2 regions of the Aminobacterium sp. UBA4908 genome follow, and region 2 is predicted to be linked to the other one. Evidence: predicted binding sites of a transcription regulator. Region 2 holds the regulator's gene; the other holds the start of a gene.
The links. Region 2 encodes HrcA, which represses chaperone genes, less so after heat shock. Its sites were predicted from a motif close to TTAGCACTCNNTNNNANNGAGTGCTAA; they were not measured.
Positions count from the first base shown of each region.

Region 1: the regulator HrcA is predicted to act here: its motif matches at 2,090-2,116, upstream of groES (co-chaperone GroES).

Region 1 is NZ_DHCG01000007.1:186,181-200,923, forward strand. It holds gene murJ (murein biosynthesis integral membrane protein MurJ) at 1-398, shown strand, start outside; gene B4J50_RS07335 (hypothetical protein) at 385-933, shown strand; gene tsaD (tRNA (adenosine(37)-N6)-threonylcarbamoyltransferase complex transferase subunit TsaD) at 939-1,955, shown strand; gene groES (co-chaperone GroES) at 2,154-2,444, shown strand; gene groL (chaperonin GroEL) at 2,475-4,112, shown strand; gene guaA (glutamine-hydrolyzing GMP synthase) at 4,240-5,772, shown strand; gene B4J50_RS07360 (AI-2E family transporter) at 5,918-6,997, shown strand; gene B4J50_RS07365 (molybdopterin-guanine dinucleotide biosynthesis protein MobB) at 7,007-7,657, shown strand; gene B4J50_RS07370 (sodium-translocating pyrophosphatase) at 7,776-9,737, shown strand; gene dnaG (DNA primase) at 9,831-11,582, shown strand; gene B4J50_RS07380 (S4 domain-containing protein) at 11,671-11,946, shown strand; gene eno (phosphopyruvate hydratase) at 11,982-13,268, shown strand; gene B4J50_RS07390 (redox-sensing transcriptional repressor Rex) at 13,312-13,938, shown strand; gene yajC (preprotein translocase subunit YajC) at 14,024-14,407, shown strand; gene secD (protein translocase subunit SecD) at 14,494-14,743, shown strand, end outside.
Region 2 is NZ_DHCG01000002.1:495,941-510,683, reverse strand. It holds gene B4J50_RS03345 (divergent polysaccharide deacetylase family protein) at 1-534, shown strand, start outside; gene B4J50_RS03340 (adenylosuccinate synthase) at 548-1,834, shown strand; gene B4J50_RS03335 (GNAT family N-acetyltransferase) at 1,853-2,302, shown strand; tRNA gene B4J50_RS03330 (tRNA-Val) at 2,520-2,594, opposite strand; gene B4J50_RS03325 (hypothetical protein) at 2,703-3,146, shown strand; gene B4J50_RS03320 (carbon starvation CstA family protein) at 3,218-4,843, shown strand; gene B4J50_RS03315 (hydrogenase expression protein HypA/HybF) at 4,909-5,082, opposite strand; gene B4J50_RS03310 (2-oxoacid:acceptor oxidoreductase subunit alpha) at 5,220-6,959, shown strand; gene B4J50_RS03305 (thiamine pyrophosphate-dependent enzyme) at 6,959-7,819, shown strand; gene B4J50_RS03300 (redoxin domain-containing protein) at 7,851-8,429, shown strand; gene B4J50_RS03295 (hypothetical protein) at 8,462-9,217, opposite strand; gene folK (2-amino-4-hydroxy-6-hydroxymethyldihydropteridine diphosphokinase) at 9,241-9,732, opposite strand; gene folP (dihydropteroate synthase) at 9,732-10,934, opposite strand; gene B4J50_RS03280 (histidine phosphatase family protein) at 11,038-11,688, opposite strand; gene hrcA (heat-inducible transcriptional repressor HrcA) at 11,879-12,895, shown strand; gene B4J50_RS03270 (nucleotide exchange factor GrpE) at 12,915-13,565, shown strand; gene dnaK (molecular chaperone DnaK) at 13,610-14,743, shown strand, end outside.

The DNA.
Region 1 (14,743 bases), on a different contig from region 2:
TTATATTCTGTCTTCTCCTAATCAAACCCATGGGATTTTCAGGGCTTGCTCTTGCTACTTCTCTCGGGTTTACGGTCTCAGCTATTGTAGGTGGATATTTACTTTCGAAAGTTATGGAAAAACCCCTTCATATCTTTACCGTACAATGGAGCGGCCGAATAGTAGGAATTTTAGCTATTATGTCTGGTGCTGTTTGGCAATACCGGAAATTTTTACTCTACCCAGTTGGAGCTTCTCTTCCCATGAAAGGTATCTGGATTTTAGCAGTTTTCATTATTGGAGCAGTGGTATATGGAGGCTGTACATGGTTCTTTAGTTTTAAAGAATGGGGATGGCTTATGGGGGCTTTCTCTAAAAAACGTTCCTTCAGAGGAGAGAACATGGATGACAAAAAATAGATCATTAAAGTTGTTTTTACTCGTGATATGTGGATTCACTTTAATTTCTTCTTGCTCTTGTATTGCAGAAGCAAAAGAGTTGCAGCAGCTCATGGATGAGCGAACCGTTTCCTTCTGGATTGAAGGTGAAGTTTTGGGAGATATGGTCATAGGGGCCAGGGCGCAAGTTGCCCTCGTATATATTGATGGAACCCTCTCTAAGGCTCTGGTCTCTGATCCCCAGGCTCCTGAGTGGCTAAAATGGCATGCTAGCCATTTTAGCAGTAAAGATTTGAAGGGAAGGGCTCTCTTTGCTATGCGTTATAAAACTCAAAAACGATGGAATTTTGAGCCCAAAATGTTACAGATCGGTGATTACGTAATAAAAGATGAAGATGTTTTAACGAGCAAAGATTTTATGATAGTAGGGGACATTCCTCCAGATACTACGGGAACTTTAGCTTTTTCCGTCCCGGGGAAATACGTAAAAAAAGGACAGAATATAACTGTAGTCTGTGGAAAGGATTCGGAAGTCTTTGCCGTCCCAAAGAGGTGACAATAGTGAATTCTAATTTTTTGACCTTGGGAATAGAGAGTAGCTGTGACGATACGGCTGTTTCTGTTCTAGAGGGGCAACGTAATGTTAAAGCAGATTTTATTTCAAGCCAGATCAAAGAACATGCCCCTTTTGGAGGTGTTGTTCCGGAATTTGCATCGAGAATGCATCTCGAAGCGATTTTACCCCTTATACAGGCGGCCTTTAGCCAAGCTGGAATTAGTGATCCTGCTTCAGAACTTTCCCTGATAGCAGTTACCGCAGGTCCGGGACTCATGGGATCGCTCATGGTTGGAGTCATGACAGCTAAGGCCTTTGCCCAATCATGGGGAGTACCTCTATTAGGAGTTAATCACCTGGAAGGCCATCTCTTTGCTAATGTAGTGGCTTCTGAAGATCTTCTTCCTCCTTTTATCTGTCTCATCGTTTCTGGGGGGCATACTGAAATTATACTTGTAGAAGATTGGGGTCAATATCAGCTTCTCGGAGAAACAAGAGATGATGCCGCTGGAGAGGCTTATGATAAGGTTGCAAAACTCTTAGGCCTCGGATATCCTGGGGGGCCTGTTATTGATAGGCTGGCACAACAAGGAAATCCAGAGGCTTTTCGTTTTCCTGTTCCTCTTAAAGGCAGTAATGAAATTGCTTTTAGTTTTAGTGGTTTGAAAACGGCGGTACTTTGGACAGTAAATGAGTTGCAAAAAAGCAAGACAGATCTACCTGTTGCAGATATTTGTGCCTCTTTCCAGCGAGCGGCTGTTACGGCGTTAGTTTCCAAACTGGAACGGGCCACTGAAGTGACGGGGATTCAGAAAATAGCTATATCAGGAGGAGTAGCTGCTAACAAGGGTCTCAGAAAAGAGTTATTGAAGAGGAAATATTGGGAAGTATTTATTCCGCCTGTAATTAGATGTACTGATAATGCCGTTATGATAGCTGCTGCTGGATATAATAGCTTTCAGCGAGGGAATATTTCAGATCTTTCTCTTGCTCCTAACCCTTCTTGGCACCTGCTTTCGTAGTGATGAGTATCAAAAAACTGATAAAAAGAGAGATATAAAGAGATAGTATCGTATTTATAGAGATAAACTCTATTATTTATGATTATTTATCCTTGAGATAAAAAAGCATGAGAATTAATATTTAAACCGTTCAGTTAGCACTCGACACGAAGGAGTGCTAACATCTTAAAGGATAATATTTCAGGGAGGGATTTTCGAATGAACTTAAAACCGCTTGGTGATCGTCTCGTCGTTAAGGTCATCAATCAGGAAGAAAAAACCAAGGGAGGCATCGTTCTTCCAGATACTGCCAAAGAGAAACCCCAGGAAGGGGAAGTTATAGCTATTGGAACTGGGAAAGTGCTTGAGAACGGACAGAAGCTTCCATTGGAAGTTAAAGTTGGTGACCGTATCATATTCAGCAAATATGCCGGTACTGAGATCAAGCTTGACGGAGAAGAGTTTGTGATCTTCAGTGAGCGAGACGTTCTTGCTATTGTAGAGAAATAAGAGACGAGATAACTAAGGAGGAATGTAAAAATGGCGAAGATCCTTACTTTTAATGAAGATGCACGCCATGCTATGTTGCGTGGTATTGATAAAGTAGCCGATACAGTTGGTGTGACCCTTGGGCCTAAGGGGCGCAATGTAGTTTTGGAGAAAAAATTTGGATCCCCTACTATTACGAACGATGGTGTTACCATTGCAAAAGAAATAGACCTTGAGGATCCTTTCGAGAACACAGGGGCACAGCTGGTCAAAGAAGTTGCTTCTAAGACCAATGATGTAGCTGGTGACGGTACCACTACAGCTACAGTACTTGCCCGAGCCATTATCCGTGAGGGAATGAAAAACGTAGCAGCTGGTGCTAATGGCATGTTGATGCGCCAGGGAATTGAAAAGGCCATTGATTTTGTAGTGGACGAACTGAAGAAGATGGCCATTCCCGTGAAGAATCGAGATAAGATTGCTCAGGTTGCCGCTATCTCTGCTAATGATTTTGCTGTTGGACAGCTTATTGCTGAAGCCATGGAGAAAGTGGGACAGGATGGCGTCATTACTGTGGAAGATAGCCAGACTGTAGGAACGACTCTTGAGATGGTAGAAGGACTTCAGTTTGATAAGGGGTACATTAGCCCTTACATGATCACTGATCCTGAGAGAATGGAAGTTGCTTTTGATGATGCGTATATCTTGATTCATGATGGCAAGGTAAGCAACATTAAAGATCTTCTTCCTGTTCTTGAAAAAGTTGTCCAGACTGGAAAGCCTCTTCTGATTATTGCTGAGGATGTGGAAGGAGAAGCCCTTGCCACTCTAGTTGTGAATAAGCTGAGAGGTGTCATGCAGATAGCTGCCGTTAAGGCTCCTGGCTTTGGCGAGCGTCGCAAGGCAATGCTGAACGATATTGCCATTGTGACTGGTGGCCAGGTTGTGAGTGAGGATTTGGGTATTAAACTTGAAAGCGCTGACATCTCTATGCTTGGTAAAGCTAAAAAGATTCGTATTACAAAAGAGGAGGCCACTATTGTAGAAGGTGCTGGTTCCTCTGAAGAGATCCGCAAGCGCGCAGCTCAGATCCGAAAAGAGCTTGAGGAATCCACTTCTGAGTATGATAAAGAGAAACTTCAGGAACGTCTTGCCAAACTTGTGGGTGGCGTAGCCGTTGTTCAGGTCGGTTCAGCTACAGAGACGGAGCAGAAAGAACTGAAGCATCGTATAGAGGATGCGTTGAATGCAACAAGAGCAGCTGTCGAAGAAGGCATTGTAGCTGGCGGCGGAGTTGCTATCATCAACTGCATTTCTTCTCTTGATAAGTTTATAGGGAACCTTGAAGGTGATGTGAAAACTGGCGGAACGATTATTCTCAATGCTCTCACGGCACCTCTTCATTTGATCGCCCAGAACGCAGGGTATCAGGGTGATGTGGTGGTAGAGAAAGTTCGCGGTCTAAAAGCAGGTCAGGGACTTGACGCAGCTACTGGCGAGTATGTGGATATGATTGAGGCCGGCATTATCGATCCTGTAAAAGTAACGAGAAGTGCCCTTCAGAATGCTGGTTCTATTGCTGCCATGGTTCTCACCACAGAGGCTATTGTTGCTGACAAGCCAGAACCCAAGAGCGCTGCTCCTATGCCTGGTGGAGCAGGAATGGGTGGTATGGAGGGAATGTACTAGGAGTAAGTTTTCCACTCCAATAAGTTGTTATAAAAAGCCCCCTTTTGGGGGCTTTTTCTTTCCCCTCTTCTCTCTTTCTGGTAATATAAGCAATGTTGACGATTTTGTTTTTTTCGGGGGAATGTAAATGGATAATATAATAATTCTTGACTGTGGTTCTCAGTTTACTCAATTGATTGCCCGCAGGATTCGAGAGATGAAAGTGCATAGCGAAATTCTCCCCTGGGATACTTCTATTGATGAAATCAAGAAGAGAACTCCTCGGGGCGTCATTATCTCTGGAGGTCCGCAAAGTGTTCATGACGAAGGAAGCCCTACCGTATCCTTAGACCTTTTCGATCTTGGAGTTCCAGTTCTGGGGGTCTGTTATGGTATGCAACTCCTAGCAAAAATTTTTGGTGGACAGGTAGAGTCGGGAGCTAGTCGTGAATATGGACGAACTGCCATAGTGGTAAAAAATCCAGAGGCAACTCTTTTTATGGGCATATCAGAATCTTTTGAGGTGTGGATGAGCCACGGAGATCATATTGCGTCTCTACCAGAAGGGTTCCAGCTCGTTGCCGTTACAGATAAAGGAGTTCCTGCAGCCTTTGAAAATAGAAAAAGAAAGATATGGGGGCTTCAATTTCATCCAGAAGTGGCCCATACTCAGAATGGTACGGCTATCCTCTCTAAATTCCTCTTCGATGTTTGTTCGTGTTCTGGAGACTGGGATCTTGGAAACTGGATTGACACTATGGTGGCACGGATACACAAAAAAACGAAAGGTTGCCAGGTTATTTGTGGGCTTTCTGGCGGGGTTGATTCCACTGTAGCGGCTGTTTTAACTGCTAAAGCCATAGGTGACCGCTTAGAGTGTATTTTTGTAAATAATGGCTTGTTGCGACATCTGGAGGCTGAGAGAGTCCTTGAGCGATATAAGGCGCTCGATTTGAATGTTCATTACGTAGACGCCAGCCATCAGTTTTTGCAGGCCCTTCGAGGAGTGACAGATCCAGAACGTAAGAGAAAGATTATTGGGGAGACGTTTATTCGTGTTTTCGAAGCGGAAGCCTCTAAAATAAAAGGTGCGGAATGGTTGCTTCAAGGGACCTTGTATCCTGATGTTATTGAAAGTGGGCATAAAGGGAAAGGCGCTTCGGTTATTAAGAGCCATCATAACGTAGGTGGATTACCTGAAGATATGAAACTAAAAGTTCTTGAACCGTTAAGGGATCTCTTTAAAGACGAAGTCCGCGCGATAGGAAGACTCTTAAGCGTACCTCCCGAGATAGTGGATCGACAGCCTTTCCCCGGTCCGGGACTCGCTGTTCGCTGCCTTGGCGAGGTTACAAAAGAGCGCCTTGATACGCTGCGGGAAGCGGATGAGATTTTTAGGGAAGAGTTCTCAAAAAGTGACATTTATTCTTCTGTTTGGCAGGCTTTTTGCGTGTTGCTTCCAGTGAGAACTGTGGGAGTTATGGGAGATTCTCGAACATATTCAGAGGTGGTGGCCCTTCGAGCCGTAGAATCTGCAGATGGGATGACGGCTGATTGGGTACGAGTTCCGTATGATGTTCTCGATAGGACAGCAAGACGAATCTGTAATACTGTAAAGGGGATCAACAGGGTTGTTTTAGATGTAACAAGTAAGCCACCTTCCACTATTGAGTGGGAGTAAAAGCAAAGGGACAAGAGAAGAAGTAGTTTTAACTGCTTCTTCTCTTGTGACATATAAGCGAATGAGTAAAGGGAGGGATCATAAGCTGACGTATCAGAGTAGGCGACCTTATAAAAGAATTAGAAGCTTTTTCTTGCCCTTTACGTTGATTTTTTTTGCTCTGGGTTCTCTTACCTATCTCGTTTCTTTCAGTCTTTTGCGCCCTCTAGCCTGGTCTGCCATCTTGTCTTTTTTTGTATATCCCTTTTACGCATATCTTTATGAGCGTGTCTTATCTAAAAGGTTTGCTAATGGAGCAGCAGCTGTTACGACTGCTGCGATCGTTCTTCTTATAGTAGTACCCTCTATTTTGGTGGGGACTGTAATGGCTCGAGAGGGAATTCGAATATATGGCTATTTGTCCGATGTTTTTTCAGATGTGAACGTAGAGCAAGGTCGTACTTTTGTGTCTCTCCTTTTCCCAGAGGCAATAATGGAAAAAATACGTCCTTATCTGGTGGAATATCCGTTCCTTATGACGGTCATTCGACAGATTGGCTCTTGGAGCATCTCTACGCTGGCAAACATATCCAAGTCCTTTTTGGGAGATACAATTCGAATTATTTATCAATTAGTAGTAATCGTTGTCTCTTCTTTCTTCTTTATTCGGGATGGACATGTTATCTTAGACTACATTGATGATATTGTTCCTTTACCACCTAAGGAGAAAAAAGCTTTTTTTGACAGGGCTAAACAGATTCTTCAAGCCGTAATTTATGGCATTACCTTGACAGCAGGCATACAGGGAGTATTGGGGGCTTTCGGCTGGTGGTATGTGGGACTTCCTAGTCCGGCTCTTTTCGGGGCGATCATGGCCCTTCTTGCTATGATCCCATTTATAGGAACTCCCCTCGTATGGGGGCCTGGAGCTATTTACTTATTCTATGTGGGTAATATTAAGGGAGCCATTATTCTGGCGGTTTGGGGCATAATGATAGTGAGTACTGTAGATAACTTTATTCGTCCAGTCTTCATTTCTGGAGGAGGCAAAGTCCATGTTTTAATGGTTTTTATTGGAGTTGTAGGCGGATTGGCTACATGGGGCTTCTTAGGGCTTTTCTTAGGGCCTCTTATTATTAGCTTGTTTATCTTCCTTCTCGACAGTTATCGTAACATCTGGAAAAGATATACAAGTGCCTATATTCCTAAAACACCATTACCGAGCAGTCCTCGAGAAGGAGAGTGACGAGAGGGCATGGCTTTTGTCTTTTCTGTAGCTGGCTTGAAGAACAGCGGAAAAACATCTTTATGTACGGCTCTTATTCCTCATCTCAAAAAAGAAGGGCTGAAGATTCTCTATATAAAGCATACTCATGAAAGAATAATTCCTTCGAGTAATACAGATACGGGGAAAATGTTGGAACTCAAGGTCCCTACTGTTTTTTGGGGAGAGGAAGGAGTTCGCATAGAGTCTGCGAAAATATTGTCCTTATCTGATTTTCAGTATAAGATGGGCTACGATTTCGATCTTTTTCTGTTAGAAGGAGGCAAAGAACTCCCCTGTCCGAAAGTGTGGCTAGGTTCACCTGAAACATGCCCTACATTTGTGCATGGAGTAGTTGCTTATTATAATGCCAATCTCCAGGGCGAGGATGATAAGGGGGAAAAAGATGTTTTTTTTAAACCAGGAGAAGAATTGCTTCTTGCCAAACGAATAGCGTATTTGTGTCGTCAATCTCAAAGAGGTGGTGTATCTCTCTGGGTTGATGGACAGGCGGTCCCTTTGAATGCTTTTGTTTCGGATTTTTTAGCTGGAGGAATAAAAGGGATGTTATCTGCCCTGAAAAAAATAGAACATCTCGATAAGGATATTGACATTCATATATCAATAGAAAAAAGGGAATAAATTTTTACTTGTCTTTAGTATGGCTCCTTACTATAATTGACGGAGTTTTGGGAAGCCGCCCGCCTTCGAGGCGGGCCGTCTTTTTAAAGTTTGTAGAAATTAAGGGAGGTTTCGGTGTATGGATTCTCAGGCATTTTGGATTATTGTTGGGGCTGGGATACTGGCTCTGGTCTATGCCATTTTTGCCTATGGCAAAATTAAGGCATTTAAGGTGGATCATGAAAGGGTCAATGAACTTTCAGAGATCATTCATCGTGGCGCAATGGCTTTTCTTTCAAGAGAATATCGATGGCTTTTCCCCTTTGCTTTATTGCTCGGTGGCGTTCTCTGGTTCAAGATAGGAAGAGGGACGGCTGTTTCTTTCATATGCGGGGCCCTTTTTAGTGCTATGGCCGGATACGTGGGTATGGTTGTGGCCACCCGTTCCAACGGAAAAACCTCTTTTGCTGCTACCCGTGGAGTAAATGAAGCTCTCGGCATTGCTTTTAAAGGTGGCAGCGTCATGGGGATGTCCGTGGTGGGCCTTGGTGTGCTTGGTATTATGCTCTGTTATGTTCTTTTCAAAGACCCCAATATTGTGACAGGATTTGGTTTGGGAGCCAGCTCTATTGCTCTATTTGCCCGTGTAGGAGGAGGAATCTACACGAAGGCTGCCGACGTAGGTGCAGACCTTGTGGGTAAAGTTGAAGCAGGAATCCCTGAAGATGACCCTCGTAACCCAGCTGTTATTGCAGATAACGTTGGCGATAATGTAGGGGATATTGCAGGTATGGGTGCTGACCTCTTCGAATCTTATGTAAACTCTATTATTGCAGCAATGGCTATTGGTCTAACAGTGTACGGTTCTCAAGGAGTCTTTTATCCTTTGGTCCTGTCTGCTCTTGGTATAGTCGCTGCTATTATCGGAACCATGTTTGTTCGTGTAAAAGAAGGCGGTAATGCTCAGGTGGCCCTTCGTATAGGAACCTTTGTTACTGGTGGTGTAATGATCATTGGTTCTTATTTCGTGACGAAAGCTGCCTTTGGTGAACTGACCCTTTTCTGGTCCGTTCTTTCTGGTGTTGCGGTGGGTGTTCTCATTGGTTATGTCACGGAGATCTATACTTCTGGAGACTATGATTCTGTAAAACAGATAGCTAAATCTTCTCAAACAGGCCCAGCAACTGTTATTTTATCTGGTTTGGCAGTAGGTATGAAGTCTACTGTTATCCCTGTGATCCTTATCTGCGTGGCGACTCTTGTAGGCTATAAGTTTGGTGGTCTTTATGGTATTGCTTGTGCAGCTGTAGGCATGCTTTCCATAACCGGCATGACTTTGAGCGTAGATGCTTACGGTCCCATAGCGGATAACGCTGGTGGAATTGCTGAAATGAGCCACTTACCTCATGATGTTCGAGAGATTACCGATAAACTTGATGCCGTAGGGAACACTACTGCTGCCATGGGTAAAGGACTTGCAATTGGATCTGCTGCGTTGACAGCCTTAGCGCTTTTTGCAGCCTATGCTCATGCAGTTAATCTCGATGCTATAGACTTGAAGGATCCTCGAGTGATGGTAGGACTCTTTATCGGAGGAATGTTGCCTTTCCTTTTCAGCGCGCTAACTATCCAGGCTGTTGGACGTGCAGCTCAGTCTATGATAGATGAAGTACGAAGACAGTTCCGGGAAATTCCTGGGATTATGGAAGGGACTGGTCGTCCAGAATATGAGCGTTGTGTTGATATTTCTACAGCTGCGGCTTTGAAAGAAATGATCATCCCTGGTGTTCTTGCTGTAGTTTCTCCAGTAGTTGTAGGGCTTATTCTTGGGCCTGAAGCTTTGGGTGGTCTCTTGGGTGGTTCCATTGTGACTGGCGTAATGATGGCTATCTTTATGTCTAATTCTGGTGGAGCTTGGGATAATGCCAAGAAATACATTGAAGAAGGAAACTTCGGAGGGAAGGGCACAGATAATCACTCAGCTACTGTAGTAGGTGACACAGTGGGAGACCCCTTTAAAGATACTGCAGGGCCGAGCCTTAATATTCTGATCAAGTTGATGTCAGTTGTGGCTCTGGTTTTAGCTCCTCTCTTTCTATAAAAGTTATACTGATTTTTCTCGATAGGTGTATATTCGGAGGGGAAGGATTATGTAATCCTTCCCCCTTTTAGTGCGTTTTAAGGAGGTGTTTTTATGGACGATGGGGCAGTTCGACAGATTAAAGAGCGTTTAGATATTGTGGATGTTATAGGGGATTATGTCCGTCTCCATAAAACTGGCAAAAATTTTAGAGGGTTATGCCCTTTCCACCAGGAGAAAACACCTTCTTTTTTCGTCTCTCCAGATCGCCAGACGTTCCATTGTTTTGGATGTGGAGAAGGCGGAGACATTTTTTCTTTTGTAATGAAGATCGAGGGGTTAGAGTTTAAAGAAGCTTTGGATTTCCTGGCTCAACGGGCAGGCATCCCTCTCCCTACCTATTCTATGGGGGGGAAAGTGGATAAAAGCAAACCTTCTCTTTACGATATTATGGAACGGGCCCTGTCTTTTTTTCGAGCGTCTCTTAAAGACGTGGCATCTGGTCGTTTAGCACGACAATATTTAGTTTCGAGACAGATTACGCCAGATGCAGCTACGCTTTTTGAAATTGGCTGGGCTCCTTCCTCTTGGGACTCTTTGTGGAGTAAGTTACAAGAAGAGAAAGTGTCCTTTAAAGAAGCTCTTGATAGCGGGCTCGTTTTAGAAGGGCGAAAGAAGCCTTATGATCGTTTTAGGGGCCGGATTATGTTCCCTATTAGGGATGTTTCTGGTCGTCTCTTGGCTTTTGGAGGGCGAATTATAGATGGAGATGGAGCCAAGTATATTAATAGCCCTGAAGGGATTTTGTACAGTAAAAGGCAAAATTTATACCTACTTTATCAAGCGAAACAGAGTATTCGAGAAAAAAATCGCTCCATTCTTGTAGAGGGGTATATGGATGCGATTCGTCTTCATTTATGTGGATATACAGAAACAGTTGCGTCTTTAGGAACATCTTTGACAGAGGATCAGGCTCGTCTCTTAAAGCGCTTTTCCAATCGTTGTTTTATTTGTTATGACTCCGATACTGCTGGGATTGAGGCTACCGTTCGAAGTATGTACGTATTGCAGCAAAATGGGGTTGATGTTCGAGTAGTAGAATTGCCAAAAGGTAAAGACCCAGATGATCTTTTGTCTCAAGAAGAAGGGAAGAAGCTTTTTCAACGATCTTTGGATAAGGCCTTGCCTCTCGTGCTTTTCCATTTAACCTTACGCCGCACTCAACTAGAGCAGGAAGAAACGCGAAGATCTGCAGCGGATGATCTTCTGCGAGGAATAGCTCAATTGAGTCCTATAGATGTAGCGCCATATCTTCCGAGAATAAGCGCAGTTTTGGGAATATTACCTCACGAGTTGCAAGAAGAATTAGATGAGATTCGTTCTCGAAATGTCCAGGGGAATAAAGAGGGGCAGGATCGAGACTCTTCTTTTCCTATAGAGAAAGAAAAATCTATACAAAAAAATGAAGAAATCGAGCCATTAGAGGCGGCTTTAATTTATTGTTTATGGAATGATAGTTCGTTACGACAAAAAATACATCCCCATGATATTTTCCCTTTAGTAGAGAGTCTTCCTGCCAAGGAAGTTTTGGCCGCTGTTTTTTCTGGCCATTCTCCAGAACGTTTGGAGGAACACTGGCGAGATATGGGGGAAGATATGCCGTTCTCCATACTCGCTATGGGTGGCGCTTTTTGTGAGTCTTTTGGAGAAGATCAAGATTCTTGGGAAGCTGTTTCTTCTGCCTTGGAGCGGAAAAGAAATGAACAGAAATTCCAGGCTCTTCATAAAAAAATGCTTAAAGGAGAGGCAACGAAGGAAGAATTAGCGCTTTACTGGGGAATTGCTAAAAAGCTGAAGAAGCGTTAATTTCTTTGTGAAAAAAACCATTGTGTTGATCGATTGTCGCCTCTTTTTGTTATACTAAGCACTAAGTTGAAACGTGGAGGGACTGTATGTGAGGCTCGATAAGTTTTTAAAAGACTCTAGACTTGTAAAACGCAGAGTAGTTGCTCAGGAAATGATAGAGGTTGGAGCCGTTCGTTTGAATGGTCGTCAATGCCGTTCTTCTGCTCTTGTAAGAGTCGATGATGTAGTGGAAGTAGCCTATCCGACGAGAATCTTAACTGTTAAAGTACTGGTCGATGACGAAAAAGTCATAAGAAGAAAAGGCATAGTTTCTTATGAACTTTTGGAAGAGCGTCGTGTCAGTGGGGAAGAAAAGCCGTGGTGAGGCTCTTATTTTTGTGAGATTGGAGATGATAGATGATGGGTATCATCGCAGGTGTATGTGGAAGAGAAATTCTTGATTCTCGAGGGAATCCCACTATAGAAGTGGAGACGTGGCTTGACAATGGAGTCGTCGGAATAGCTGCTGTCCCTTCAGGAGCTTCTACCGGTACTCATGAAGCATTGGAGCTTCGTGACGGTGGGAGTCGCTATATGGGCAAAGGAGTTTTAACGGCGGTCGATAATGTAAATAATAAGATTGCTCCAGAAATTGTTGGGCTTGATCCTTCTGATCAAACTGCTATAGATGAGATAATGTTAGATCTTGACGGTACACCCAATAAATCGGTGCTCGGGGCGAATGCTATCCTCGGTGTTTCCATGGCAGTTGCCCGTGCGGCTGCAGAAGATCATGATTTGCCTCTTTGGGCCTATTTAGGTGGGATTAAAGCATATCTTTTACCCACTCCCATGATGAATGTCATAAATGGAGGAGCTCACGCTGATAATAATCTTGATATCCAGGAATTCATGATTGTACCCCACGGAGCAGGATCCTTTGCAGAAGCTCTTCGTATGGCTGTAGAAACCTACCATACTCTCAAGAAAACGTTGAAAGAAAAAGGGTATAGCACGGCGATAGGGGATGAGGGAGGGTTTGCACCTAACCTTCAAAGCAACACAGAGGCTCTTGGCCTTATATTGGAGGCTATTGAACGGGCAGGATATACCCCTGGAGACCAGATAAGCTTGGCACTTGATGTCGCAGCCTCAGAACTCTATAAAAAGGGGCATTATATTTTTGAGGGGGAGAACCGTACTTTTTCATCAGCAGAAGAAATGGCCCAGTATTATAAGGATCTTTGTGACGCCTATCCTGTTCTTTCTATTGAAGATGGAATGGCGGAGGACGATTGGGAAGGGTGGGCTACACTTACTCAGACGCTGGGAAAACGGATTCAGATTGTAGGGGATGACCTTTTTGTTACGAACATTCATCGCCTGGAAGATGGAATTCTCAAGGGAGTAGCTAATTCTATCCTCATAAAATTGAATCAAATAGGCACTGTATCAGAAACAATGCATGTTATCGATACGGCGGTAAGACATGGATATAGTACAGTCATTTCTCATCGCTCAGGAGAGACAGATGATACCTTTATCAGCGATCTCGCTGTCGCCGTAGGTGCGGGGCAAATAAAGAGCGGAGCTCCTGCTCGAGTGGATCGAGTTGCCAAGTATAATCAGCTTCTTCGTATAGAGGAAGAAGTTGAAGGGCTTGGAGCAGGTTATGCTGCTTTAACTCGATTTAACATTCATCGGTAGGTTGGGAAGTTTCCCCAAAAGCAAAGCTGAAGGACGTGAAAATATGAAGATAGCAGAACCTACAGTAGAAAGGCTTGTTCAGTATCATCGATTATTAGAACAGCTTTATAATGAAGGGCAAAAGGTGGTTTCTTCCCAGGAAATAGGGGAAATGCTAGCCTTTAAGGCCAGCCAGGTGAGGAAGGATCTCTCTTATTTTGGCGAGATAGGCAAAAGAGGAGTAGGGTATCATGTTGAGAAGCTATATAGACACGTGGACCAGATTCTTTCTTCTCCTCATCGTTGGCCTATCGCTCTTGTGGGCGTAGGGCGGCTTGGTGAAGCCTTGCTCGGACATAAAGCCTTTAAGAGCAGTAAGTTCGACATTAAGGTCCTTTTTGATGTGGATCCAGATAAAGTGGGGACCCCAATAGCGGGTATCCCTTGCTACCATATGGATGACATTGATCAGGTGATGCGAGAGAATGGCATTGAGGTAGTGATTCTTACAGTTCCTTCTTTGGTAGCGCAGGAATGCGTTGACAGAATTGTAGCTGTAGGGACGGTCAAGGGGATATTAAACTTTTCCCCGTTGGCTATAGTAGCGCCAGATGATGTCTTGGTCTATAGTGTGGATATATCTGTAGAGCTCGAAAAACTTTTGTTTTACCTCAAGCACCGTGAGGAATAAATTACCCCCTTTAACAGGAAAAATATTCTGTTAGAATAACCGTGTTGAAATCTATGGTTTGAATTAGTAGAGGAGGCGTTTTGTTTTGAATCAGCAATGTGGACAAACAACAGGAGCGGGTGGAGCCCAGGGCGGAGTTTTGGGGATGTTTTTCCCTCTCATAATATTTGTGCTTATTTTTTATTTCTTTATCATTCGTCCTCAGAAAAAGAGACAAAAGCAGCACGATGATCTTTTGGCTTCTTTGACTCGTGGAGATCAGGTCATTACCGCTGGTGGTTTCTTTGCTACTGTGCGAGAAGTAAAAGATGACAGCCTTATCGTTGAGATCGCTGATGGAGTTAAAGTCCGTGTCCTCAAAAGTTCCATCGTTAACAAACGTTCTTCAGCTCCTTCCGAGCCTGTAAAGGAAAAAGCTACTGAGGAAAAGGGAAAAGCTGAGGTTGAAGCAAAAGAAGAGGAAGAGTAACTGCTTGCTTTTTAATATGCAAATGGAGTGGGCTTTCATGTCCGCTCCTTTTTCTATGATTTTCAGGTTTGTAGGGAGGTTAAGTCATGTTGAAAAAAGACCGTTGGCGGCTTGGCATAGTACTTCTAGTCGTAATAGCTGCCCTGGTAGCGGTGTTTCCCGTTAAGGGGAGGATGAATCTGGGCCTTGACTTAAAAGGAGGAGCCCATATTGTCCTTCAAGCAAAGGGGACACCAGGGAACCCTGTAACTGACGATAGTATTGAAAGGCTCTTAGCTGTTTTGAGAAATCGAGTAGATCAATATGGGGTAGCTGAGCCAGTTATACAAAGGGAAG
Region 2 (14,743 bases):
GCTGTATCCAAAGGGGTTCCTTATCTTGTACACATGCCTATGGAAGCTATTATAGATAAGGGGAAAGGGGATTTTCTCATAGGAGTGTCTATGTCGGCTCCTGCGGTTAAAAAGGCAGTGCAGGATGTTTTCCAAGCTTTCCCTGAAGCTGTGGGGATGAATAACCATAGAGGATCTAAAGCTACTAGTGACCCACATGTTATGGAAGCTGTAATGGAAGCCTTAGTGCCTTTAGGAAAAGTCTTTATAGATAGTCGAACATCAGCGGCGTCTGTTGCATATAAGACTGCTTTAAAATTTCAGGTTCCAACAGCCTACAACTCGGTTTTTCTCGATCATGAAAAAGATATAAGGTTTATGAGAGAGCAGTTCAATCGAGCAGTAACTATAGCGAAACGAAGGGGATGGGTTGTGGCTATTTGTCATAATAGACCTGATACTATCCCTTTTTTACAAGAGCTTCACGATTCTGAAATAAACGATGTAAAATTTGTGACCGTTCCAGAGTTACTTGGTGTTCAAACGGCACGATGAGGAGGCCTTGAAAGTGAAAGGACGAGTAGAGATTATTATAGGAGCCCAATGGGGGGACGAAGGGAAAGGAAGAGTGGTAGATGCCCTTGGGAATCGGGTTGAAGTTTTTGCCCGATATCAAGGTGGTGCCAACGCTGGGCATACAGTTATAGTTGAGGGAGAGAAATATGTCTTCCATCTCTTGCCTTCCGGAATGCTTTATCCCTGTAAGCTTTGTGCCATAGGAAACGGCGTGGTTGTTGATCCAGAACAGCTTCTACAGGAGCTTTCCACTCTCCAGGAGCAAGGAAAAGACAGGGCTCGACTTATTATTAGCGGGTCTGCTCATGTTGTTATGCCTTATCATAAAATTCTCGATAAAGCTGAGGAACAGTTCCGTGGAAAAGGTAAAAAAATTGGTACCACAGGTAGGGGTATCGGCCCTTGTTATGTAGATAAATTTAATAGATGTGGTATTCGTATAGAAGATCTTCTAGACGCTGATGTTCTTCGAGACAAGCTCTCTTTCAACCTTGATGCTAAAAACCTCTTGCTAACGAAAGTTTATGGAACTGAACCAGTAGCTTTTGATGAAGTCTATAGCAAAGCTTTAGCGTGGGGGCAGAGTTTAGCTCCTTATGTAGCAGATGTCTCTTTAGCTCTGCATGAAGCTATTACATCGGGGAAGGGTGTTTTGCTGGAAGGGGCTCAGGGAACCCTTCTGGATGTGGATCATGGGACGTATCCTTTTGTAACGAGCTCCTCTCCTATTGCTGCTGGCGGATGTGTAGGTCTTGGTGTTGGACCGTCAGATGTGGACCGAGTTATTGGGGTAGTAAAAGCTTATTGTACTCGAGTTGGAGAAGGCCCCTTTACTACGGAAGATTTAGGTAATGAAGGGACTCGGCTGAGAGAGCGAGGAGGAGAGTTTGGTGCTACTACCGGACGCCCGAGACGATGTGGTTGGCTCGATATGGTAGCACTGAGATATGCAGCAAGAGTCAATGGCATGGGAGCTATAGCTTTAACGAAGCTTGATGTTCTTACAGGATTCGACAAAATTAAAGTCTGCACAGAGTATGAGATAGAAGGTAAAAAATACGAACATTTCATGACCAATACCGCGTTACTCGAGAAGGCTGAACCAGTGTACACTCTCATGGATGGCTGGAAAGAAGATATTTCTAAGTGCAGGTCTTTTGATGAACTTCCTGTGGCTGCCCAGAAATACGTAGAGTATATAGAGAAAGAGGCTCAGGTTCCAGTGCAGCTTATAGGAGTAGGTCCTGACAGAGATCAGACAATAATTAGGGGGTTGTAAGCGCTGTCCACACTTCTCGTGGATATACATTTTTGCTCCGTTAATGATTGTGATGAAATATATGAGCTTGAAAGAAAAAAAGGCGGACCTTTTTGGCCTCAAAATATAATATATGAAGATCTTTCCAGCGGGCTGTCTGTATATATGGCAGCTCGCTGGAAAAATCTTATGGTTGCGTTTCTTGTCCTCTCGCGGGAAAAGAATTTTTTTGTACTTACCAACCTCTATGTGGCTACCTCTTTCCGGCGAAAGGGAATAGCTTCTCAGCTTATTCTTTCATCTGGCGAGTTTTGTGTTCATGAAGGATATAATTGTTTAAGACTTCATGTTCGAGAAGATAATGGACCAGCACGTAGACTCTATGAAAATTTAGGTTTTTCCCTTATAGGAACAATAAAAAATTATTACGAAGATACGGGCACAGCTTTCTATATGGAAAAACGCCTGCCATTTCTCACCTCGTCTTAAAAAGTTATAGTTTTCTTATGAGGAAAGATTAGAGTTATAATTTTAATATGAATTATGGAGGGTACCTTGGTGACGTTATTCATAAAAATGCCCTCTTTTTTTACATTCAAGAGAGCAAATGCCAGCCTTTAGGCTATGAAAAAAGAGCGTTTTATGACTCCTTCCCAATAACAAAAAGGCCTTCAGGGAAGAGCCCTGAAAGCCAGTAACCATCATATGGTGGGCGACACAGGGTTCGAACCTGTGACCTCTTCCGTGTGAAGGAAGCGCTCTTCCACTGAGCTAGTCACCCATAACAAGGGGTATTATAGCTTCCCCAAAGAATTATTTCAACCCTGTGAAATTCCTTTTCTAATGTGTAATGTGTGTTGTATAATATTTTACACAGGGGTGATATTGTATGGTTGACCTGTCTATTATAGGCAAAGCTTCAGATTTATGGACCTATTGGGGTTTTGAAAGCTGGTCCTTCGACCATATGCAAGGAGTATCACGCCGGGTCACTTTCGTTAAGGATAGCATTCTTGGCGAAATAGGCCGTTATTATGCTTATGACTTTGTTATTTGGATTCATAATGGTTGCACCGATGCTGAATATATCTTCGCAAATTGGGAACCTCTCCCCGATGTTATGACACAACGTTTTGTCTTCTTAGAACCTTTTCCCTCCTTTGATAAAAAAATCAAAACTTTTTTTTGGGGTTTTAAAGGGTATTTGGAGCTTTATTCTTATACTCCGCTTGCTCCTTGGAATTCTAAAATCAAAGACCTTGCTCCTCTGGTGAATAAAGCTCAAGAGTTAGAAGGTTCTTTGTGCCAAGGGGGTGATGATATTAAAAAATAAAATAGTTTTCCCAGCTTTTATATATCTATTGGATCTATAGGAGAGTCATATTTTAATAGGAGGTGAAAGAAATGTTGGCAATGTTGTTCCTTGTTGCAATAGTCTTTTTTGCAATAGTCTATCGCGTTCATGGCCGCTATATGGCTCGTATTTATGCCCTTGATGATAGTAACCCGACCCCCGCTGAAACTATGTACGACGGAATAGACTATTGTCCTGCCCATCCAGCAGTACTCTTAGGGCACCATTTTGCTTCCATCGCTGGAGCCGGTCCCATTGTAGGCCCTATTGCTGCGGCGAGTATGTTTGGTTGGTTGCCTGCGTATCTTTGGTGTCTTCTCGGCTCTTCTTTTTTGGGTGGTCCACATGATATGGGGGCTCTTGTGGCATCTATGCGACACGATGGCAAGTCTGTTGGAGAGGTGGTAGACCACTGGGTAGGAAGGCGTGGAAAGCTTTTTTTTCTCATGTTTACCATCCTGACTTTAATTTTAGTCGTAGCGGTTTTCCTTCAATTATCAGCGAATACTTTTGAAGCTGACACGGCAGTGGCATTTTCAAGTACTCTTTATATATTTCTTGCCGTTATCTTTGGAGTGCTGGTTTATAAATATAACACGCCTCTTTGGCTCATGACAGTTATTATGGTTCCTATCGTCATTGGTGCTTGCTGGTATGGGAACTATGCAGACTGGGTTGCTCGATATTTTGTTTACTCGATGCCTACGTGGCGATGGCTCTTGGCAATTTATATTCTCTTTGCTTCTGTCTTGCCGGTATGGTTGTTGCTGCAACCGAGAGACTATCTAGCGTCCTACTTTCTTTATTTTGCAGTTATTGTTGGTGCTATTGGCATGATACTCGGCGGTAAGTTCGAAGTACAGCTTCCGGCTTTTAAGGGGTTTGTTGCAGGAGACCAGTTTTTATGGCCTATGCTTTTTGTTATTGTGGCATGTGGTGCCATTTCGGGATTCCACTCACTTGTAGGAAGCGGAACGACATCAAAGCAGCTTCGACGAGAGACAGATAGTACCCTTGTTGGGTATGGCTCCATGCTTCTGGAGGGTATAGTTGCGGTTATTGCCATTGGCACCATTATGATTAGCGGAAAAATCCTTCCTGGAGGGCCAGTTGTAACATATGCTCAGGGATTTGGGCAATTTGCCGGGCTTCTCGGGATCGATCCAAAGCTTGGGGCTTCCCTTGGCGGTTTGGCAATTAATACCTTCCTTCTCACATCCTTAGATACAGCTACCCGTCTGACCCGCTACCAAATTCAGGAAATTACGAACATGAAGGTAGACAAGTATACTGCTACCATTATAACTATAGCGGCAGCTATGGCTTTGCTTCTTGTAAAAACAGTTGGACCCGACGGCAAACCCGTTCCGGCATGGGCTGCGATTTGGCCTATGTTTGGTGCTGCAAACCAGCTTGTTGCGGCGTTGGCCCTTTTGGCAGTGGGGGTTTGGGTTACGAAGGGACTTAAGAAGAACAACAAATTCCTTATGGCCCCTATGTGGTTTATGTTGGCTACTACAGTAGCAGCCCTACTCTTTATGATCAAAGAAAAACTTACGGGAGTTCCTAACTATCTGTTGGTTGGTATCTCTATTGTCCTTCTTCTCTTTGCACTGTTGATGGTGAAGGAGTCTTTCCACGCCTTGAAAGTAAAAACTGAAGAGGAATATAAATAGTTTATGTTTGTAGATGTTGACTCTTTAGCAAGAAGGCCGGAGCATTTTTTCTCCGGCCTTTCTTTTTAAGATTGAGGTCCTCCGACACTGAAGGATTTGCTATTCCACGATTTCCCTCTTTTAAGCTCGCCTTCAATTTTAGAGAGGTAACGACTTCCGCAAAAAGGACATCGTAGAATAATATCTTTTACCTCCAGTTCAAACTCCTTTTTACACTCAATACACTGAAACGTAGCCACGCATATACACCTCCGTCTAGATATATCATGATGGCATTTACTATTATAATATATTTTTTATTTTTATGTCCTATTTGTTTTAAAAAAACACTTTGTATAATAAAATAAAAACAACAAAGAGAGAAAGGAGGAATTGCATGTCTTCCCTGTTGCGTGTATCTGGAAAGGATGTCTCATTGGTTCTTTGTGGAGCAGCTGGACAAGGTGTTCAAACAGTAGAAGAATTGCTTGTGAAGGCTATTCGTCATCTTGGCTATAGCGTTTTTGCAAGTCGTGAATATATGTCTAGAGTCCGTGGCGGAAACAATTCCACTGAAATACGTTTTTCCCCCTGGCCTGTTCGAGCTTTTGTTGATCGTATCGATGTCCTCGTGCCTTTAAACGAGGGAATTCGAGAGAATGTAAGAAGGCGGATCTCTTCTCAAACTCTTATTATTGGTGATAGAAATGTTTTTCACACCGAAGGAGAAGAGTTGGGAGGACGTTACTTTAACGTAGAGTTTTTAAAGATAGCGAGTGAGATAGGCGGAGTTGTTTTTGCTAACTTTGTTGCAGCAGGGATGCTTCTGGGTATGGTAGGCGGAGGACTGGAGATAGGATATTCCTTTTGCGACGAAAAATTTGCCCCCAAGGGGCAATTAATAGTCGATAAAAATAAAGAGGCTCTAGATAGAGGATTTAAGATTGGGCAGACTCTCACAGAAGGTACATTGCCCTTTATATGTGGGGATAGTAAAGGTCGGCCCCTTCACCGCAGTGTTTTGAGTGGAACAGAAGCTCTATCTTTAGGAGCTTTGGCTGGAGGATGTACGTTTATTGCAGCGTACCCCATGTCACCTGCTACAGGAGTTTTATCTTTTATGGCCCAATGTGCTTCTCAGCTAGGAGTAGTGGTAGAGCAGACAGAAGATGAGCTTGCTGCCATTAATATGGCACTTGGAGCTGGTTACGCTGGAGCGCGTGCGATGGTTACAACCTCTGGTGGTGGTTTTGATCTCATGACAGAAGGGGTAAGTCTTGCTGGTATTATGGAAGTTCCTGTAGTAATCCACGTGGGGCAGCGGCCTGGTCCAGCTACTGGAATGGCCACACGTACAGAGCAGGGAGATTTACATGCGGCTCTATATGGAGGTCATGGGGAATTTCCTCGCGCTGTTTTCGCTCCGGCTACACTGGAAGAAGCCGTTCGCATTGGAGCAAAATCTTTTTATATTGCGGAAAAATACCACATTCCAGTTATTATCTTGACAGATCAATACTTCCTTAACTCTTATTATGACATGACTATTCCTGATCTAGAGTCTCTCTCTTTCCCTTCCATGATTGTTGAATCAGAAAAAGATTATTGTCGATATAAATTTTCTTCCAACGGAATCTCTCCTCGCAGTGTTCCTGGCAATGGGAAAGGGCTTATAGGGGCCGACAGTCATGAACATGACGAAGAAGGTCATGTGTATGAAGACTTTGACCTTCGTAAATGTATGGTTGATAAACGTTTCAGAAAACTTGCGTTAATGAGATGTGAAGCTGAAGAACCTTTATTTGTCGGGGCACAAGACTATAGGATCCTTATTATTGGCTGGGGTTCTACATTCCACGTACTTGAGGAAGCGTTGGAATTTATAGGGCATTCCCAAGTAGCATTAATGCATTTCCAACAACTGTATCCCATGCCCGCCTCTTTGGGCGAGCGCTTAGAACAGGCACAGAATATTATAGTAGTGGAAGGGAATAAAACCGGACAGTTTGCTCATTTACTCAGGCAAGAAACAGGCAGGAAAGTGGACTCTATTATTACTAATTACAATGGCCTTCAATTTTCAGTAGAGCAGGTAGTGAGAGAATTAGCTGCTTGCCTTAATGAGGGGGTATATTGATGAATTCTGGAATATTCGATCTAGCAAACGCTGATTTGGCTTGGTGTCCCGGTTGTGGCGATTTTCAAATTCTTGAAGCATTGAAGAGAGCTTTGGAGGAACTAGGATGGACCCCTCTAGATGTAGTCGTGGTGTCTGGTATAGGGCAGGCAGCTAAAACTCCTCATTTTATGAAGTGTCATTTTTTTAATGGACTTCATGGTCGAGCTCTTTCCAATGCCACAGGCATAAAAGCCGCAAATCCTTCTCTCAATGTAGTAGCGATAGGGGGAGATGGAGATATGTATGGAGAAGGTGGAAACCATTTTATCCATACGATCAGGCGTAATCCAGATATTACTAATTTGGTCTATAACAATATGGTGTATGGTCTTACCAAAGGGCAAGCGTCACCTACGAGCTTTAGGGGGTTTAGAACTTCAGTTCACGTTGACGGGGTGATGTCTGAGCCTTTCCCGCCACTGGCGGCTGCTATTGTTTTTGGAGCTACTTTTGTAGCTAGAGCTTTTTCCGGGGATGTTGAAAAAACTGCGAATCTCATAAAACAGGCAATCCTTCATAAAGGGTATGCCCTTGTAGATATTTTTCAGCCGTGTGTGTCTTTCAATCGTGTTAACACGTATAAATGGTATAAAGAAAATACGTATTATCTCGATGAACACTATAATCCAGAAGATCGAACAGCTGCTATTGCCCTAGCTTTGAAAACAGAAAGATTCCCTTTGGGAGTGCTCTATAAAACAGAGAGTCGACCTACTTTCGAGGAAACACTAGGAGCCTATCGCTACGATAAAACTCCCCTTTATAAAAGAAAACGAAAAATTCAAGATATTGAAACTTGTATTGAATCTATGACATAATAGGTTATCTTGTTATGGGGGAGGGGATGTGATGGGAGGGCTTATTCAATTAGGGTATGAAGGGCCTGATTTCTGTTTGAAGGATCAAAAGGGAAATTCCGTTATACTCTCCACGTTAAAGGGGCATAATGTATTGCTTTCTTTCCATCCGCTGGCGTGGACTCATATTTGTCAGGCACAGGTTAACACCATTGACGCTCATCTAGGTCTTTTTGAGCGACTTAATACAATTCCTCTTGCTATTAGCGTAGATTCTGCCGCAACGAAGAGAGCATGGGGCGAAGCTATTGGAATTAAAAAGCTCCAGCTTCTTTCTGACTTTTGGCCTCATGGTTCTATTGCTCGTCAGTATGGGGTTTTTCGCGAAAAAGATGGTTTTGCATCCCGAGCAAGTATTCTTTTAAATGAAAAATTGGAAGTTATTTTCGCTAAAGAATATGAGCTCGACCAGATTCCAGAACTTCGAGAAGTTATTTTTATCCTAAGAGACTATACAAAATCAGAAATCCCCAACTTGGAGATAGAAATACAACGTTGTCTCAAAGATGCGGCAGGGCGTACTGTTTGCATGGAAGACAGTCGGGCGAAAGGTATAGACGCCACTAATTAAAAAGGCTAATCCCCCGTAAGTTATTTGGGGGATTAGTCTTGCCAGTTGATATTTAAAATTTTCTTCCAACAGAAATTGATAATGGCTTCTCGAGAGGGAGCTTGTCCCTTCCCCATTTTATCGAAATCTTCCTGAAGTTTTCCATAGGCGTTCTTTATAGTCTCGTCTTCTTCTGCCTTTTGAACTAATTCCGCAACAGGTTGTAACTGGCGATATACCTCAGGTATAAGGACAAAGTTAGGACCATCCATAGTGAGTCCCACCGTATAAATAAAAGAAAGAAGGGACTCTGATTCTCTTTTGGTGCTGCTTATATCTATATAGGCAGGGAGATTTGGAGACACATATAGAAAAACATCAGGGGGAGTGGATATATTTAGAGGCAGAGTATCCCATCGAGATGGTCCAGCTGGCGTTACGGCTAGCCAGGCACGAGGAGTTTCTGTGAGCGCTGTAACCCAGAGATAATACTTTTTTGTGGTTTCTGGATCATTAAAAGAAAGTCGCCATATGAGATCTGGCCTTAAATCTTTATCGGCAAATGGTAAATGCCACGTATTTTCTGTAATACGCTTCCCCTCTAATACTTTTAGCGGGTGAAGACCGGCTGGAGAACGCAGCCAAGCTTCTTTTATAACTCCATCATTGCTCTGAGTAGTCAAGGTAAGTGGATGTCCTGGCGCGGCATAAACCTGAAGAGAGCCTGTGGCTCCCTGCAAGGGGGCAGGAAGTATTGCTGTAATTGCGACGAAAACTATTATGAAACTGCGGATCTTCTTCAGCGTCATAAGGTCCATCACCTCCTATGATTTTATAAGCTGGATATTTTTATTAACGTTTTATCCTTATCTTTTAGAGTTTCTACTAAAGAGCTTATAGTTACCCTAAGCTGTGGGTGAACCCAATTTGCAGCTATTTGGTTCAGTGGAACTAAAACGAAAGATCTGCGGTGCATTTCAGGATGAGGAATACGAAGTCTTTTATCATCAATGCACTCACCATTTTCCAGCAACAACAAATCGATGTCGATTTCCCGAGGCCCCCATCGCCACCTTTCAATCCTTCCCATGTCTTTTTCTATCTGTTTAACGAGGTCAAGAAGAGCAAAAGCGCCCATAGAAGTTTCTACGAGAATGCAGGCATTAAGGAAACGAGTTTGTTCAACCTCCCCTAAAGGAGCTGTTTCAAAAATGTCACTTTTCGCAACGACGTGGACACCTTTACTATCTAAAATTTGCACGGCTTTCCGCAGATTATTCATGCGGTCCCCCACATTACTACCAAGAGCCAGTGCAACACGCATCACATCCCTGCCTCCCTTATAGCCTTAATGATGGTAATCACATCGTGAGTTGCTTTTACATCGTGAACTCGTACAAGTTCCACTGCTTCTTTGGCGCAGTAGGCAGAAACGGCTAAAGTTCCATAGAGACGGGACGCAGTGTCTTCTGTTTCAAGCAGAGTTCGTATAAAGCCTTTTCTGGAATGACCGATCAAAATAGGACGCCCAAGACTCCTATATGATTGGATAAACTTTAATACCCGCATATTATCTTCGAGCCTTTTCCCAAAACCGATCCCTGGATCAATAATAATTCTGTCAGGAGCGACTCCTGCTTCTGCTAGCGTATGAAGGCGTTGGTGAAAATAGTCGATAGACTCGCCAATTACATCGCAGTATACAGGGTTGTTTTGCATGGTTTTAGGTATTCCTTGTATATGGGAGAGCACGTAGACAAGATCAGTTTGAACAATTGCTGAGAACATGTCTCGATCAAGTGTAAAACCAGACACATCATTTATTATATCAGCGCCACAATCCGACGCTATTCGGGCTGTTTCCCCTTTATATGTATCGACAGAAATAACAGCGTCTTGAAATTCCTTCCTAACGGCGGAGAGGGCGGGTATAAGACGATCTTGCTCTTCCTTGGCAGAAATGGGATCTGAGCCAGGGCGGGTGGATTCCGCTCCTATGTCGAGAATATCCGCTCCTGCCTCTAACATTTGACTGGCTTGTTTTACAGCTTCATCTGCTGTAGAAAGTCGACTTTCGCTATAAAAAGAATCGGGGGTTATGTTGAGAATCCCCATTACTTTTGTTTCACCACCGCCAAGAGACAGGGTTCGATGACGAGGCAAGGAGAGATTCCAAGAGCGTTGTGCCATAGCTTTGAATGTGTTGCTGAGCTCTTCACGTAATTGGTCAAGGCCCCAGCAAGAGAGGGCTTTCAGTTTCAAAAGCAGCGCTTTATATTGGCCCTCTGTCCCCAGAAGAAGCACATCGCTTTTTTCGGTTCGCCCGTCAATAACATTTTTATGGACGATAGCATCACCGCCACGAGCCAAGAGTTCTTGCTTTACATAGGCTGCTGCCCGAAAATCTACTTGGGAAACCCAAATAGGCAAAATTTCTCGCTTTGGCAAAAAATATGCAGCCGAGCGGGGATCTGCTCCAATTTTATGTATGAGAGATACGAGCTCGCTATTGGAATGAACGTGCACAGAATATATAGTCACTTGTATTATCCCTTTCTTAGATACCTAATGAAATGATATAAGAGCACAAAGATAATAAGACCTCTCTGTTAGGAGGTCAAGAAAGAGACTAAATCCATTCAGTGGAGACTTTTTTCAAGTGAGCAGTTTGGTTCAGAGAGAAGAGGCCGTATCCTCTTTGATAGTCATATGTCAAGATGCTATAGGATGCGGTGTCCATATGGGTTTTCCAGAAGTAGGGTTCAGGAATATTGAGACAGCCGGCTATAAGGGGTTTCAGCACAGTACGATGAGAAACAACGACTATAGTGTCTCCGTAATGTTTTTCAACCAGTTCTTTAAGAGCACGTAATGCCCTGCCTTGCACTTCCTGTAAGGTTTCTGCTCCGGAAAGACGCAACTTTTCTGGATATGTGAGCCATGTTTCCCAGTCACTCGGGTACTCTAGAGCGATTTCTTTTTTAAGGCGCCCTTCCCAAAAACTGAAATTAATATTGTTTAGGCCTTCGCATTCAAAAAGATGTTTATGGCTACATGCTCTGGCGATGGCTGTAGCCGTTTGTTTGGCTCGTAGCAGAGGGCTTGTATAAATAAAGTCGGGAACCATGGGGGCGATGGCTTTGCCTAAATCTTCTGCCTGTTCCAGCCCCCTTTCGTTGAGAGGATAGTCCACACGGCCGCGAAATCTCTCTTCTCGATTACCTTGACATTCACCGTGTCTAGCTAAAATTATAGTCGTGTGTTCTCGATCAGTAGCCATGATTCTCACTCTTCTTTCTCTTGTATCATATTAATGAATGTTATCATTATATATCAGAAAAATAATGAAATAAAAAGATTGACCAGTCTTGACAATAATTCTAAGGATTGATAATCTACCTTCTGTAAATGGATAGATTAGCACTCAACAAGAGAGAGTGCTAATACATTGAAAAAAGGAGGGGAGGTTCGTGCTTACCGAACGGCAACTAGAGATCGTTTTAGCCGTTGTGTATGAATATATTCAGACTGGGGAACCGGCAGGATCTCGTACTATTGCCCGTAAGTATTTAAAAGGTTGCAGTGCGGCTACGATACGTAATGAAATGTACGATCTTGAGCTGATGGGCTATTTCTATCAACCTCACACATCGGCAGGACGCCTTCCTACATCAAGGGCTTACCGACTTTATGTCGATTCTATTCTACATCGAAGAAGAGTCCCTCCGGTTGGATTTGAGTATTGGAAAGATGGCATTCGAGAACAAAAGCAAGGCATCGAATCTCTTTTATCCTATGTCTCCCAACTTCTGGGGCGGGTAACAAACTATGTGGGTGTTGCTGCTATATCCTCCCTTCATGAAGTGGAAATTCAACATGTGGATTTTGTTCGTCTTGGCGGAAATACGGTTCTTGTAATTATGGTACTTAAAGGTGGCCTTGTTCACCATAATATAGTGGCTTTGCCATGTGATTTATCTCAGGATTCCCTTGAGGAGTTGGCTCGTCGTATCAATATGATATGTGTTGGACATCCGTGGTCGGAAGTGCGGGAAGTCCTCTATTCTTATGTTATAGAGGGCCTTGAAAGATTTTCTGATGCGTGTTCAGAAGCCATTATACAAATAGACGGGATGTTGCAGAAGTATAACTATAGGCTATTTACAGGGGGGGCGCAGCATATCCTCAACCTCCCTGATTTTCAAGATATAAGTAAACTTCAGGCTGTTCTCTCTCTGCTGGAAGAGGAATCTTCTCTGGCAGAGGTTGTAGATCGTTGTTCTCTTGAACGCGGCGTTAATATTTCCATTGGAGATGAAAACCCGGAAGAGGAAATGCAAGAGTGTTCCATATTGATGGTTCCTTCAAGAAAGCGCGGTCGAAGAACAGTTTTAGGTGTAATTGGACCGATGAGAATGGATTATGAAAAAACGATTTCCATTCTCGAAGCCATGATGGCAGATCTGGAAGAAGAAAACGTCGATTAATATAAGGAGGTTCGATTCCATGGCCCGAGAAGAACAGGAAATGTGTCGTGAAACGAACTGTCAGCAGGGACAGGAAGCTCCACCTGAGGGAAAAATGGAGGAAGCAGGGCAGGAGGTTCTTGAGGTGCTGATTCAGGAAAAAAAGGAATTGGAAAAGGTTATAGAAGAAGTAAAAAAAGAAAACGAGATCCTTCGTACCGCTGCTGCATCTGCTCGTGCAGATTTTTATAACTATAAAAATAGAGTGGAACGAGAACGTGAAAGGTATATCCGCCTCGCGGAAGAAGATTTGGTAATGCAGCTGCTACCAGTTCTAGATAATCTCGACAGAGCTTTGGCACAACCTGACAATACAGAAGAACAGAATATTCGAGAAGGAGTATCTATGGTCCGGCGGCAGTTTTTGTCGGTGTTAGAGAAAGTGGGAGTCTCAGAAATACTGGCTGAAGGAGAGCCTTTTTCTCCAAGTTTTCATGAAGCAGTAGGTATAGAGCCAGTGGAAGAACCGGAAAAAGATGGCATCGTGGTTTTTGAACTACAACGGGGCTATAAAATGGCAGATAAGGTTATTCGCCCATCTCGAGTAAAGGTTGGAAAATACGTAGAACCCCAAAAAGCTCAAGAGTGTGAAAAAGATATTGTAAACGAAGACGATCAGTCTAAGGCATAGAAATATCTTAAATTGATTCTTTTTATTTTATAGAGGTGATAGGAATGTCAAAGGTAGTTGGTATAGACCTCGGAACAACAAATAGCTGTATAGCTGTTAAAGAGGGAGATAACGTAACTATTATTCCCAATGCGGAGGGAGCTCGGACGACTCCTTCTGTCGTGGCTTTTACAAAAGATGGAGAGCGTCTTGTAGGACAGCTTGCGAAACGACAAGCCATAGTTAATGCTGACCATACGATTATGTCTATCAAAAGAGATATGGGGTCTGAGGAAACAGTAAAAATTGACGGTAAAGCATATACACCCCAAGAAATATCGGCCATGGTTCTACAGAAACTTAAAAGAGACGCAGAAGATTATTTAGGCGAGCCAGTAACAAAAGCAGTTATTACCGTGCCCGCCTACTTTACCGATGCTCAGCGTCAAGCTACGAAAGATGCAGGAACTATTGCTGGTCTTGAAGTTCTTCGTATTATTAATGAGCCTACTGCAGCGTGTTTAGCCTATGGTGATAATAAACAGGGAGAGAGTAAAATTCTTGTTTTTGACCTTGGCGGGGGAACTTTTGATGTTTCCATTCTTGACGTAGGCGAAGGAGTATACGAAGTTCTCGCTACTTCTGGTGATAACCGCCTTGGCGGTGATGATTGGGATAATCGCATAGTGGAATGGATGGTAGCAGAGTTTAAAAAGACTGAAGGTATTGATCTCAATAATGATCGGATGGCTTTGCAGCGTTTACGTGAAGCGGCAGAGAAGGCGAAGATTGAATTGACATCTATGCCGGAAACCACCATCTCTCTTCCATTCATCACAGCTAATGAAACTGGACCTAAACATTTGGAAATGTCCTTGTCACGGGCTAAGTTTGAAGAGCTGACAAGAGATCTAATGACTCGCGTAGAAGGGCCTGTAAAACGCGCATTAAGCGATTCGGGGCTTTCTACGAACGAAATTAACAAGGTGTTGCTGGTCGGTGGCTCATCCCGTATGCCTATGGTTCAGAAAAAAATTCAGGAGCTTCTGGGGAAAGAGCCTTCTAAGGGGATCAATCCTGATGAATGTGTAGCTGCTGGAGCAGCTCTGCAGGGAGCAATTCTTTCTGGAGATCATAAAGATATTGTTCTAGTGGATGTAACCCCCCTATCTCTTGGAATTGAGACTTTAGGTGGTGTC